2 regions of the Photobacterium sp. 270122K genome follow, and region 1 is predicted to be linked to the other one. Evidence: predicted binding sites of a transcription regulator. Region 1 holds the regulator's gene; the other holds the start of a gene.
The links. Region 1 encodes MetJ, which represses methionine synthesis genes. Its sites were predicted from a motif close to TTAGACNTNTANANGTCTAA; they were not measured.
Positions count from the first base shown of each region.

Region 2: a site for MetJ is predicted at 3,537-3,556, ahead of metN (methionine ABC transporter ATP-binding protein MetN). Genes of this name have one in related genera too.

Region 1 covers NZ_JBPOEN010000009.1:164,329-171,668, reverse strand. Annotated here, with positions in the region: gene ACSF8W_RS16975 (bifunctional aspartate kinase/homoserine dehydrogenase II) at 157-2,574, opposite strand; gene ACSF8W_RS16970 (O-succinylhomoserine (thiol)-lyase) at 2,571-3,740, opposite strand; gene metJ (met regulon transcriptional regulator MetJ) at 3,921-4,238, shown strand; gene rpmE (50S ribosomal protein L31) at 4,411-4,623, opposite strand; gene priA (primosomal protein N') at 4,860-7,061, shown strand; gene cytR (DNA-binding transcriptional regulator CytR) at 7,235-7,340, shown strand, end outside.
Region 2 covers NZ_JBPOEN010000007.1:85,053-92,392, forward strand. Annotated here, with positions in the region: gene tsaA (tRNA (N6-threonylcarbamoyladenosine(37)-N6)-methyltransferase TrmO) at 1-7, opposite strand, end outside; gene ACSF8W_RS13640 (type B 50S ribosomal protein L31) at 201-470, shown strand; gene ykgO (type B 50S ribosomal protein L36) at 467-592, shown strand; gene ACSF8W_RS13650 (MetQ/NlpA family lipoprotein) at 707-1,522, opposite strand; gene ACSF8W_RS13655 (methionine ABC transporter permease) at 1,649-2,335, opposite strand; gene metN (methionine ABC transporter ATP-binding protein MetN) at 2,325-3,359, opposite strand; gene gmhB (D-glycero-beta-D-manno-heptose 1,7-bisphosphate 7-phosphatase) at 3,741-4,301, shown strand; gene ACSF8W_RS13670 (hypothetical protein) at 4,639-4,977, shown strand; gene ACSF8W_RS13675 (tetratricopeptide repeat protein) at 5,187-6,404, opposite strand; gene ACSF8W_RS13680 (energy transducer TonB) at 6,414-7,046, opposite strand; gene ACSF8W_RS13685 (ExbD/TolR family protein) at 7,051-7,340, opposite strand, start outside.

The DNA.
Region 1 (7,340 bases):
TATTTCTCAACTTGAAGTTGCAGGATTTTCACGTCAACACATAGCAAAAAGCCCGCAAAACACGGGCTTAAATCTATTATTGAAACAATCAACTAACCAAGAGAAACACGGCCGAGTGTTACCCTGCCGGCTCACTGGCATGAAGCATAACGCCCGCTATAACATGCCCGCCAATCGGTTGATATCCGACAGCAATGCCCCAGCAGTGACATCCCGCCCCGCCCCCGGACCACGGATCACCAACGGGTTTTCTCGGTACCAACGGCTTTCAATGGCAAAAATGTTATCGCACGGCAGCAGGTTCGCCAGCGCATGCTCTGCCGGCAGGGCTTCCACCCCCACGGCGGCTTTGCCATGGCGATCCAAACGCGCGACATAGCGCAGCACTTTGTCTTCTTTCTGGGCTTTGACTAACCGCTCTAACAGCAGCTCATCCAACTCGGTCGCTTGCTCAAAGAAAGCATCAAGAGAGAGTTCTGCCAAACTGGCCGGCACCAAGCTTTCTACTTTTACCTGTTCAGGCTCCAGCGCCAAACCGGACTCGCGAGCCAAAATGACCAGCTTGCGCATCACGTCACTGCCATCAAGATCATGCCGCGGATCCGGCTCCGTGAGCCCTTGTTGCCACGCCAGTTCCACCAGCTGAGAAAACGGAATACTGCCATCATACTGCTGGAACAACCATGACAAGGTGCCCGAGAATATCCCGGACAAAGCGATGATGACATCCCCGCTCTCCGACAAATCCCGCACGGTATGGTTAACCGGTAAGCCCGCCCCCACCGTCGCATTGTAAAGCCACAGGCGGCTGTTCTTGGCAAACGCATCAATCACCGCGTGATACTGCTCGCCACTGGCTGAGCCGGCCACCTTGTTCGCCGAGATCAAATGCAATCCGGCTTCCGCAATTTGCGGGTAGCGCGCCGACAATTCGGCACTGGCCGTGACATCCAATACGATCACATCGTCGTAGTCGTGGGCGGCCAACGTGTCGATCCAGGCCCCCGGTTGATAGGCTTGTGCCACATCATCAAAATGATCGAGGGCTTTCTGCGGTTCAATGCCCGCCAGATCAATCCACAATCGGCTGCTGTCGACCACCCCAATCAAGGTAAAACTCATGCCATGGCGCTTCTCTAACGCCACGCGCTGGCTGTCATACAAGCTCAACCAACGGCTGCCAATGTTACCTTTGCCACACAGCACCAAACCAATCCGTTTTTGGGCTTGGAATAAACTTTGGTGAATACGCGGCAACAGGCGATCGGTATCGGCCTTGCGCAGTACCGCCACCAGACTCAACCCAGAGCGCGATTCGGCCATGAATTCCACCGGCAGGCCTTTTAGCTGCTGATAAAAGCCGTAGCAATGAATGGCATTGTTCACTACACCCGCCCCCACGGCCGCCACCAACGAAAAACCATCACGTAAACGCAATTCCGCCGCGACACCGCTGTCTTGCAACAGAGCCAGCACACTGTTGACCACTTCACCGGTATAGGCCAGTTGGATCCGGCCTTTATCGGCTTCCACACTCTGCGCCAGCGGCTGCAATTGGGCGCGCGATAAAATACGTTCTAACTCGGCTTCCACCAATGCCATGTCGTGTGAACGGGGGATCGTCAGCGCGATCAAGCACACGTCATCCAACGACGTAATGATTTTCGCCCCACGGCCGGACGCCAACACACGTTCAACCCGGGTTGAACCGGATTCTGGCTCATGGCTACAACGCAACGTCAGATCAATCGCACTTTGTGCCACCGGCTGCAAGGTACGGCTGTGCAGCACCGGCGCAGCTAAACGGGCCAGTTCACTGGCTTCGTCTAAGCGCAATAGCGGCAGTAAACACGCATCTTCCACTTTACGGGGATCGGCACTGTAGACACCGGCCACATCACTCCAGATCGTCACGCGCGTGACATCCGCCAACGCGCCGATCACCGTGGCAGAATAGTCCGAGCCATTACGGCCCAATAAAACCGTCTCACCCGCTTGATTACGCGCCATGAAACCGGTGATCACAACACGGTGCTGATTGTGCTGAGCAAGCCGCTCTTGCAGCAAGGGCCAAGACTGACCGCGATCCACTTCCGGCTGCGCGGCGCGTTCTGCTCGCAAGAATAACCGTGAATCGACACTGGTTGCGGGCAATTGTTGTTGGGTCAGTAGCGCGGCCAGTAAACGGGCTGACCAGACTTCACCGTGACCCAGCACGCTCGCCACTTGCGCCTCGCACAATGGGCTTTCCCCCCAACGCGCCAGCTCACCGAGTTCAAAATGTAATTGTGTCAGTAAGGCATCCGCCGCTTCGCCGTCCAGCAAGCTTTCGATGAGTTGCTGCTGAAACGCGCGGATAGCTTGCAGGGTTTCATGGGCTTGTCGGCCGTCTTTCTCCAGCTGCAACACCCACTCAATCAACTGATTGGTCGTCTTGCCCGCAGCAGAGACCACCACCAAGTCATTCGCCCCCGAATACTCACGCAGGATCGTCACCACCCGTAAATAACAGGCGGGATCGGCCAAACTGCTGCCACCGAATTTATGTAATTGCCGTCCGCTTATCGCCGTCATACTGCCACCTTCTCTGCCTGTGCAAAGGCCTGCGCCAAGTCTGCAATCAAATCACTCGGATCTTCTAATCCAACCGACAACCGGAGTAACGAGGTGTTCAAACCCGCTTCGGCCTGCGCGTCATCCGACATCGCACGGTGAGTCATACTGGCCGGATGGCAAATCAGGCTTTCCGTGCCGCCCAAGGATTCCGCCAACGAGAAACACTTCAGCTCACGCACAAACGTTTCCAACTGGGCCATGCTGCCGTTAATTTCAAAACTCAGCATCGCGCCAAAGCCTTTTTGTTGCTTCAGGGCGATGTCATGGCCGGGATGATCAGGCTGGCTCGGATGGTAAAGCGTGCCCACTAACGGCTGCTGCTGAAGGTACGCTAAAATCTGGGCGCTGTTCTCTTCATGCATGCGCATGCGAGGGGCCAGAGTGCGCAACCCGCGCAATGTCAGGTAGGCATCAAACGGGGCACCGGTCGCACCGATACAGTTCGCCCACCACGCCAAGGTTTCAGCGTGCGCCTGTGTCTTAGCGATCAGCACGCCGCCGAGCACATCGGAATGGCCGTTAATGTACTTAGTGGTAGAATGGACAACAAAATCGGCACCAAGCGCAAGTGGTTGTTGGAGGATTGGCGATAAGAACGTATTATCCACCGCCACTAATGCACCGGCTTGATGGGCAGCGGCACATAACTCAGCAACATCGACAATGCGTAACAGCGGATTCGACGGGGTTTCGACCCACACCAGCTTGGGTTTTTTCGCCAATGCGTCCGCCAATGCGAGGGGATCGGTCTGATCAACAAAGCAGACCTTGAAGTCGCCTTTTTGGGCGCGAGTATCAAACAGACGGTACGTGCCGCCATAACAGTCATGCGGCGCGACAATCAAATCATCCGGACCTAATAACGCAGACACCAGCAAGTTCATCGCGGCGGTACCACAGTTGGTCACCACCCCACCGGCGCCCCCTTCCAAGGTCGCCAGGGCATCCGCCAAGGTATTGCGCGTCGGGTTACCGGAACGAGAATAGTCAAATGTAGGCACCTCACCCAACTGGGGGAAGCTGTATGTCGAGGTCAGATACAGTGGCGGTACCACCGCATTAAATTGTGTATCCGAATCGATGCCGGCGCGAACGGCAACGGTAGCAAGCTTCTGGTCACTCATATTTACTATCCTTGTAGGGTGAACCCGATGATGAATAACGATTATGCAACAACATAACCACATTCACAAAAGACGTCAACACTTCCAGACGTCTATATGTCTTTGCTTGTAGCGGTAAATCCCGCTAGAATTCAGGTCTATTACTATTTCTTCAATCTAACATCGCTGAGAAGGTTAACAATGGCAGAGTGGAATGGCGAATACATCAGTCCATACGCGGAACACGGAAAGAAAAACGAACAAGTAAAAAAGATCACGGTTTCGATCCCACTGAAGGTGCTAAAAATCCTGACTGATGAGCGTACACGCCGTCAGGTCAATAACTTACGCCACGCCACCAACAGCGAGCTATTGTGTGAAGCTTTCCTGCACGCCTACACCGGCCAGCCGCTGCCAACGGATGATGACATCCGCAAAGATCGCCCGGATGATCTGCCCGCTGAGGCCAAAAGCCTGATGGAAGAAATGGGCATCAAATACGAAGACATTAACGAATAAGTCTTCACCAAGCGATGCAAACAAAAAAACCAGCCTAAGGCTGGTTTTTTTGTGCCTGTCTGTCGAGAAGCACCGATACACGATACCCACTGCCGCCCACAAGGCCGACAAATCGCAGGCATAAAAAAAGGAACGCAATTGCGTTCCTTCTTTACGACACTCAAGCGGGCAATTACTTAGTAGTAAGAGCACCAAAACGCTTGTTGAATTTGTCGATACGGCCACCAGAGCTAACTACACGCTGCTTACCAGTGTAGAATGGGTGACATTTGTCACACACGTCTAGGTTAACGTCTTTAGTCATAGTAGAGTTGAAGACGAAAGTGTTGCCACAAGAACAACGTGCGTTTACTGGAGAGTACTCTGGGTGAATACCTTGTTTCATGGGATAACCTCAAAAGTAAGGCCGTGTCGCTCTCCCGATCCTAAGCCGGGCACCACACGTCATTAAAAAATAGTCAGTGTATTGGCAATTTCCAATACACCAAATTAGGCGGCGTATAGTAATCAATCATATTGCCAAAATCAACAAATCCTCACCGCTTTAGTCACGCCTTTGCCGCAGGCCCTTTGCCGAGGTACACTGCCCTCTCTTAGTTCCTGCTCATTTCGCGGTTTAATATGACGCCCAACATCGCCCGTGTGGCACTGCCTGTCCCTCTCGACAAACAATTTGATTACCTGATCAAAGCCGGCCAGCATCCTGTAATGGGCGGGCGAGTTAAGGTGCCGTTTGGCCGTCAACACTTAGTAGGCGTGGTGATCACGCTGACCGATCACTCCGATTTCCCACGCGAGCAGCTCAAGCCGATCACAGCGGTCCTCGACAGTGCCCCCTTGTGGCCTAAGCCATTATTCAACCTACTGACCTGGGCCAGCAGCTTTTACCAATACCCGCTGGGCGATACCTTGGCCAACGCCATGCCCGCCCTGCTACGCAAAGGCCGTGAAGCGTCACCCGCGAGTTTAAAAGTCTGGCAACTCACCGCCAGCGGGCAAGAGCAGGCGGCAACCACGCTGAAAAACGCCCCGCGTCAGCAACAAGTATTGCAGGCACTGCGCCGAGGAAAAGTGAGCCATGAAGCCTTACTGGCCGAAGACATCACTGCCGCCACCCTCACCACGTTGGCGAAGAAAGGCTGGATTGAAAGCGTCATAGAGCAACAAGCCTTGCGTCCTTGGCTGCCCGATTTTGCCGTCACCGAAGAAAAGCCCCGTCTGAATGAAGAACAGGCAGTGGCCGTGGCTGCGGTAAACGCACAAGATGCCTTTGGCTGTTATTTGTTGGAAGGGGTGACCGGTTCGGGAAAAACCGAGGTCTACCTCAATGTACTCGAACCGATCTTGGCGGCAGGCAAGCAAGCCTTGATCTTGGTGCCGGAAATTGGCCTGACACCGCAAACCATCAACCGCTTCCGTCGTCGCTTCAATGTGCCGCTCCAAACTATTCACTCAGGCTTAAACGACACCGAACGCATGGTGGCATGGCTTGCCGGACGCGACAATCAAGCGGGGATCATCATTGGTACCCGTTCAGCCTTGTTCACCCCGTTTGCGAATCTGGGGGTCATCATTGTCGATGAAGAACACGACGGCTCGTACAAACAACAGGACAGCCTACGCTACCATGCCCGCGATTTGGCCGTGATGCGCGCCAGTCAGGAACGCATTCCGATTGTATTAGGCTCTGCCACGCCAGCATTAGAAACCCTGCACAATGCCAAAAGCGGCAAGTACCATCACCTGACTTTGTCGCAACGTGCTGGTCACGCCAAGCCCGCCCGCCATGGCGTACTGGATGTCAAAGGGCTGTACTTGGAAGCCGGCTTATCTGCCCCGTTGATCGCCCGTATGCGTAGCCATTTACAGGCCGGCAATCAGGTCATGTTATTCCTTAACCGCCGCGGTTTTTCGCCGGCGGTGATCTGCCACGAATGTGGCTGGCTGGCCGAGTGTAAACGTTGCGATGCCTATTACACCTTCCACCAGCAAAGTGGCGAATTGCGTTGCCATCACTGTGCGACCCAGCGGCCGATGATGCTGCAATGTGGCCAATGTGGATCCACCCAACTGAATGCGGTAGGCGTTGGTACTGAGCAGTTAGAGCAGCAACTGGCTACCCTGTTTCCGGACTACCGCACGGTGCGTATTGACCGCGACAGCACCCGCCGCAAAGGCAGCTTGGAAAGCTACCTCGAAGCCATTCGTAACAACGAATACCAAATTTTGATTGGCACGCAGATGCTCGCCAAAGGCCACCATTTCCCAGACGTGACCTTGGTAGCCCTGCTTGATGTCGACAGCGCCCTGTTCTGTAACGATTTTCGCGCGCCTGAACGCCTCGCCCAACTGTTTACGCAGGTTGCTGGCCGTGCAGGACGCGCCAGCAAACCGGGGGAAGTGGTACTGCAAACCCACCATCCGGAACATGCCCTGCTGCAGGCGTTGCTCTATAAGGGTTACGATCACTTTGCCCAAGGGGCACTGACGGAACGCAAACAAGCCTGGCTACCGCCGTTCACGTATTTGGCCCTGTTGCGCGCTGAAGCCAACGACAATGCCTTGGTCGAACAGTTTTTCCAGCAAGTACGGGGAATTTTGGAAACCAGTCCGGTGTATGACAATGAGACTATGGTGATGGGGCCGAACCCCGCGCCACTTGCTCGCCGCGCGGGACGTTATCGCTGGCAACTGTTGCTGCAAGCGCCGAGCAGAAAGACCCTGCAGCAGTGGATCAGCATTGCAAAACCGGCAATCCAATTGCTGCCACTGGCGAAGAAAATCCGCTGGTCGATCGATGTGGAACCGCAGGATTTAACTTAAAATGAACAATGCGATACAAATCACGTGAGGGATGTAATTTATGTTGTTCTAAGCATGTTTAATCACCGGCATACCGCCTACAATAGCATGCTCGCTGTTTCAGGTATCAGCCCCGATTTGGCCATGATCCTTCAGCGGTTAAGAGAGAATTATAATAGAGAGGAACAGTAACTATGGCGACAATGAAGGATGTTGCCCAGCTCGCCGGCGTCTCAACGGCCACGGTTTCCCGTGCCTTGATGAACCCGGAGAAAGTGTCGGCCTCAACTCGGAAGAAGG
Region 2 (7,340 bases), on a different contig from region 1:
ATGGCATGGATTCTGGCTCAAAACAGGGTTGCGCTGACCTTATCATAAAAATAGGACTTGATCTTTATTGAGAATAGTTATCAAATGTTATGTTATAACATATCGTGATTTATCTTGGGATATCAGTATCTCGGTATCGAGATGCCGGTAGAGATCGCTGAGCGTGAACGCAAACAGAGAGCAAACAAGAGGAGAAGGTGATGAAAGCAGGTATCCATCCCCAGTATCGAAAAGTGGTGTTTCATGACACCAGTGTGGATCAGTACTTTGTGGTGGGGTCGACGTTAGACACCGATCGCACGATTGTGTGGGAAGACGGGCAGACCTATCCGTATTTCACCTTGGATGTGTCATCGGCCTCGCACCCGTTTTATACCGGTAAACAGCGCGTGGTGCGCAGTGAAGGTCGCATGGCCAACTTTACCCGTCGTTTTGGTCAATTTGGCCGTGAATCAGGAGAGAAAGAATGAAAGTCGTGAGTTCGTTAAAAAGTGCGAAGCAGCGTCACCGTGACTGCCAAATCGTGAAACGCCGTGGCCGTTTGTACGTGATTTGTAAATCGAATCCGCGCTTTAAAGCGGTGCAGAAATAACGCGTGCTGTATCGAGACAAGGCGCGTGTGCTCTGGGTACAAAGAGAAAGCACAAAAAAAGCTGGCAGGTGCCAGCTTTTTTTATGTGGATGTAATGAGAGTGGGCGAGGGTGATTACCAGCCTTTCACCACGCCACCTTGGAAGATCTCTTGTGCAGCGTTGTACACGGCATCTGACTGGTAGGCTTTAATGAACGTCTGCACGTTCTGCGCATTGACATTGTCTTCACGCGCCACAATCAGGTTCACGTATGGGGATTCTTTGTCTTCAACAAAGATACCGTCACGCTCTGGCGTCAGGTTAATGCTGCTCGCGTAGGTGTTGTTGATGATCGCTAGCTGTACATCATCCAATGAACGTGGCAATTGTGCGGCTTCCAGTTCCACAATCTTCAGATCTTTTGGGTTTTCCACAATATCCAGTACCGTCGCGGTCAGGCCTGCACCGTCTTTCAGCTTCAGTAAGCCTTTTTGTTGCAGCAGCAGCAGTGAGCGGCCAAGATTCGTTGGGTCGTTTGGTACGGCAATTTGATCGCCCGCTTTTAGCTCATCAATATTTTTGATTTTGCTGGAGTACGCGGCAATCGGGTACACAAAGGTGTTACCGGCAATCGCAAACTTGTAGCCGCGATCTTTGATTTGTTGGTCAAGGTACGGTTTGTGCTGGAAAGCGTTAGCATCAATCGAGCCCTCTTCCAGTGCGGCATTCGGTGAGACGTAGTCAGTGAAAGACACTAACTCCACGTCCAAGCCGTATTTGTCCTTGGCTTCTTTGGCGGCGATTTCAGCGACTTGCTCTTCTGCACCCGCCATCACCCCAATCTTCACTTTGTTATTGTCTACGGTGGCTTCTTTCTCGCCACAACCGGTGAGGGCAAGGGCTGAGGCAAGGCCTGCTACGACAACCAAATTCTTTAAATTAAACGCCATGATACTTCTCCTTAAACTGGGGTTTTCCGTAATACTAGATGTTATAAGTGTGTTGTGTTTGCAATCGTGTATTGGGTTCGCGGCGATCCTGCCGCGATACCGAATGGGGCTGACGATGTGTTGTGGTTAGCGGTGATCCAGGCGTTTGACCCAATAATCACCGGCTGATTGAATCGCTTGAACCAAGATGATCAGCATGACAACCGTGATCAACATGACGGTGCCATCAAAGCGTTGGTAACCATAGCGGATACCGACATCCCCGAGGCCGCCGCCACCGACGGTACCGGCCATGGCGGAATAGCTCACCAAGGTCACCAAGGTGATCGTCACGGCATTGACGATGCCCGGCAAGGCTTCAGGCAGTAGCACTTTGCTGATGATTTGGGTGGGTGTTGCGCCCATAGCTTGTGCCGCTTCCACCAAACCATTGGGCACTTCCAATAGCGCCCCTTCAACGAGACGGGCGATAAACGGAATGGCGCCCACCGTGAGCGGAACAATGGCCGCTGCGGTACCGATGGAGCTGCCCACCACAAAGCGGGTAAACGGAATAATCGCCACCAACAGAATAATGAACGGAATAGAGCGCCCGATATTGGTGATCACGCTCAGAATGCGGTTCACGTTGCGGTTGGCCAGCAAGCCGTTATCTTTGGTCAAATGCAGGGCAACGCCGACCGGAATACCGATCAGAAAGCCAATCACACCGGATGTCAGTACCATTACCAGCGTTTGTCCTAATGCATCCATCAACAATTGGATCAGGCGTTCGTTTTCCGCCCACCATGTACTCAATGACTCAAGCGACATACCCTAATACCTCCACGTTGACTTTGTGATCACGAAGGAAGGCAATGGCTTGCTCCGCTGCGTGCTCGGTGCCGAGCAGTTCAGCCAGCATCAAGCCAAATTTTACGCCACCGGCATAATCCATATCAGAGCTTAATATGCTGATATCGATATCAAACTCGCGGGCAACTTGCGAGATCAACGGCGCATCTACCGATGCCCCGGTGAACTCTAAACGCACCAATGGGTAAGTCAGGGGTTGGCGCTCAGCCACCATGCGTTGGCGGTAATCTTCGGGGATCGACAGATCCAGCGTCGAGCGAATGAACTCCCGTGCCAGCGCGGTTTTCGGGTGGGCAAAAATATCACCGACCGGGCCTTTTTCGACGAGCTCGCCATCACCAATGATCGCCACTTCCGAGCAAATGCTTTTCACCACATCCATTTCGTGGGTGATGAGCAAAATGGTGAGGTTAAGCTGACGGTTAATTTCTTTTAGCAACGTCAGAATGGAATGGGTGGTGGCCGGATCCAAGGCGCTGGTGGCTTCATCGCATAACAGCACTTTAGGATCAGAGGCTAACGCACGGGCAATCGCTACGCGCTGTTTTTGTCCGCCGCTTAAATTGGCCGGATAGGTATCGTGCTTTTCTGCCAGGCCGACCAGTGTCAGTAATTCGGTGACTTTGGTATTGATCGCGCTTTTATCTGTGCCAGCAAGCTCTAAAGGCAACGCAACATTGTCAAACACGGTTCGGGAAGAGAGGAGGTTAAAATGTTGGAAGATCATCCCGATCTTACGTCGTGCTTGAGATAAGGCTTTACCATTAAGCTGGGTTAAGTCGGTGCCATCGACAATGACTTGGCCATCCGTAGGACGTTCAAGCAGGTTTACGCAGCGGATCAGGGTACTTTTGCCTGCACCTGATGAACCAATCACCCCAAAGATGGTGCCTTGAGGGATGGTCAGGTTGATATCTCGCAAGGCATGAATCGCTTTGGTGCCCTGATAGAAGATTTTATTGACTCGGTTTATTTCAATCATCGTCATTCCTGCATCCTATACCGTGTTGATGATCAGCCGACCCTTCATTGGTCGCTACCGGTATATTGTTGTGTTGTTTTGCAATTTTTCGTTATTTTTATATTGTGTGTTCACGGAGTGTTAACCACATCTATGGGTTTGATGCTATGGGTTAACATATGTGAAGTCAATAGATATTTTTACGTCTGGACGTCTAAATGGCTCTGCCGCTGTTTTGCCCTGAGAGCGGCCCTGAAACATGGTCTGTTGTCCCTGTCAGAACGCCTCGCCTGAGCGGCGCTTGACGGGTATTGTGGGCGAGCGGAGAGAAACAGGTGAATCCGAACCTGAGGCGTGCCATAATTTGACCCTATATAGAGACAGTAAATCAGAGGGCTGACCTTGTCCAAACCAGCAGTTTTTATCGATCGTGATGGTGTGATCAACGTTGATCACGGTTATGTACATACCGTTGATGATTTTGAATACATCGATGGGGTGTTTGAGGCTTGTAAAAAGCTTAAAGACATGGGCTACCTACTGGTGCTTGTGACGAACCAAGCTGGCATTGCGCGTGGCATGTACACGGAAGATGAATTTCTAACCCTGACCGAGTGGATGGACTGGAACTTTGTCGATAACGGCGTGGAGTTTGACGGTATCTATTATTGTCCGCACCACCCAACCGAAGGGCAGGGGGATTACCTGCAAGACTGTGACTGCCGTAAGCCTAAAGCGGGTATGTTTAAGTCTGCGAGCGATTTCTTGAAAATCGACATGGCGAATTCTGTAATGATCGGTGACAAAGCCGATGACATGACAGCGGCCGCAGCGGCAGAGGTAGGCACGAAAATTTTGGTGCGTACAGGTAAGCCAGTGACAGACGCTGGTGAAGCGTTGGCGGATGTGGTGCTAAATAGCGTCGCGGATGTCCCTGCATGGTTGGCTGCGCGTTCTGCGTAACGTTCATCAGTTACTACCATAAGTAACGCCCATCACTCATGCGCAGCATGGAATGAATGCGATGAAGCCGCCTGTTTAGGCGGTTTTTTTACGCCTGCGGTTTGGCGCGTATAGGGGCGACGACGTGTTGGCGAATTTAGCCGAAATGCGAACAGATTTGCCACGCGTCTTATATTGCAAAGCGACTAAAATTGTTAACCCACTGATCTCATAAGATCTTTTTTCTGGCACGCATACTGCACTAGTTAGCTTGCAAGGTAACTAGACATGCCTGCCCACCATGAAAGGCAGTAGGGGCTAATGAGCAGGTGATAAGCAGCGTACAGGAGCGAGCGAAATGAGTAAGACAATAGCGGGTGCAGTGGTGGGTGTATGGATGGCAATGGTAATGAGCGCGCCTGTGCATGCCCAAGCAGGCAGTGATTGGCAGTATGATTTGGATGCACAAATGCAGCGTCAAAAGGTCGAAGCGATTAGCACGGTCACCGCTGAACTAGAGGCGCAGATCGCTTCAACGGTGACCCGAGCAAATGTATCGACCTTAGAGGACATGACACAGCGTCAAGCGACACAATTGGCGGAGGTGACCCCCGTTCATTCAGACACGGTAGAAATGATGAACGACGATGACCACTCAGATGTGGTCGCCAGTGTTCGCCGCGAAGCTGAGCAGTAAGGCGTGGGGAAATGTTGAAATTAACGCCGTTGAAAATAACGTGGCAGAAAAAGCCTGTGATATTCACGCATAAAAAAAGGGAAGCGTATGCTTCCCAAAACAGTGTGACTGACTCACACAGAGATTCAATAATGTGTTGAGCGCCCCAGCACGCAAGGCATAAGGGCGCGCGGACTGGGGCATTGACCGAGGATGAACCGAGAAACGGTTTAGCTTTGATCCTGTAAGAAGTTAATCCAAGGGCCGGCGATCGCTTGCATTTCTTTTGATTGCGCTGCCGTTTTCATTGCTTTCAGTGCGTTAGTCGGTTGCTCCAACTCGAAATAGGCCATGCCGCGTAGGTAGGCTAATTCCGCTTTGTCATCCCCTTTCGCATCGGGTGCCGCTTTCAAGGTAAATTGTGTGGCCGATTTGTATTGTTTGTCTTGAATCATCAGACGGGCAATCTTCATCTGCGTTTTTACCGTTGGCTTCATTTCATAGGCTTTACGATACGCAATAATGGCGTCGTCGAGCGCTTTGGCTTGTTGCCAGTAGTTACCCAATTTATCTTGGTTTTTTGCGGTACGGGCAATGGTGCCTTTCCCCATTTCATCTTCTAGCGTTTTGGCCGCGCGGTATGGGATCCCCAAATAGGCTTGGAAGTTGGTCAAGCGAAGTAACTCTTTCTCCTCGCTAAGCAGGCCAAATTTATGGGCAAGCTCTAGCGTAGCCAATGAGTTTTTCTCCTGATTTAATTCCATGTAAATCCCTGACAACTGCATCCAATACTGCTTTTTCTTCGGATACTTGGTGGTCAGGGTTTTGAGTACCCCCGCGACACTTTTGAACTGCTTAAGCTCATAGTGGGCGGCCATCAGCAGCACATACCACGACTCACTCGGCTTCTTGCTCATGGCAATGGCCTTTTTCGTCGGGGCGATGGCGTTACGGTAATCTTCAAGCTGTACATACGCACTGGCGAGCGTGATATACGCATGTGCCTGTGGTTTTTCATCGGTGGTTTTTGCCACCTCAAACCATTGTTTCATGGTTTTTACGGACTGCTTGAAGTTGCCTTCTGCCAATAACAACTGCGCCAGGCTATAACGTACCTGCTGTGCGACGGGCACGGGCAGGGCATTGGTTTTTAGCGATTTGGTGAAATACTCCGCCGCTTTCGGGTAGTTATCTTTCAGTGAATATAAAAAGCCCATCTGTTGCAGCAAAACAGCGCGATCATACTCTTTCTTGCCTGAGCTATTGATGGCTTTGTTCAGTCTTGCGATGGCATCACTGTAGCGTTCTGTGGCAATCAACTCCTGCACTTTGTTGACGGTACGGAAGGTGCGATCACTCAGTTCTGGGGTGCTGGCCAGTGCCGGTGCCGCGAGGGCACCGGATAGCAAGATGAAAGAAGCCAGCAAATGTTGATAATATTTCTTCATTGTTGACTCCTAGTTTACCGAGAACTCAATTTCTTGTGAAAGACGTGCGCTAACGGGTTTGCCATCAACCTGTTTCGGTTTGAAGGTCCATTTCGATACCGCTTTACGCGCCGCTTTGCCCAAGCCCAGTTTGCGCGGGGACTCTTTGAGTACCTTCACATTCTCGACACCACCACGGGCATTGACCGTGAACTCCACCAACACCACGCCTTTTTCCAGCCCAGAACGGGCGGCTTTACGTGGCATTTGTGGCTGGAAGGTTGCCAGTGGCATCGGGCCACCGCTGCCTTTGACTTGCGCGCCACCGCCTTGGCTGTAATGGCCAAGTACGGAGCCCCCTGTGACATTAACTGGTAAATCCAGCTTTGGCATGTCCATGGGCATCTGCTCCATCACCGGTTTGACCGTTGAGGTGACTTTCATCTCAGGCGGCGGTGGTGGACGTTTGGGTGGCGGCGGCTTTGGCAGCTCGCGTTTTTTCTCCTGTATTTTTTCATCGGGTTTAACGCGAATGAAGTCGACCATGCGTAAGTCTTCATTCGACGTTAGCTCGTGGCGCTCTTTGTTTACTAGCTTGTCCATCCCCCAGAACAATCCCAGGGAGACAACGAGCGCCAGTGCTAATGAGGCCAGATACCGCATAGGCTTAATCCTTATTGGTTGCGGCAATGGAGATGCTTTGTACACCTGCCATTCTGATCTGGTCCATCACCTTCACGACAATACCGGATTTGGCTTCTTCATCAGCCTGAATCACCACGGCACCATCTGGGCTTTCAGCACGCAGACGTTCAATGTTGGCGCGAACCGCATCCACTTCTACGCGGCGTTTATCGACCCATACGTCACCCGATGCGCCCACGGCGACCATAATGTTGCCTTTCTTGACGGTCTGCGCGGTGTTGGCGCTTGGGCGGTTGACGTCGATACCGGCTT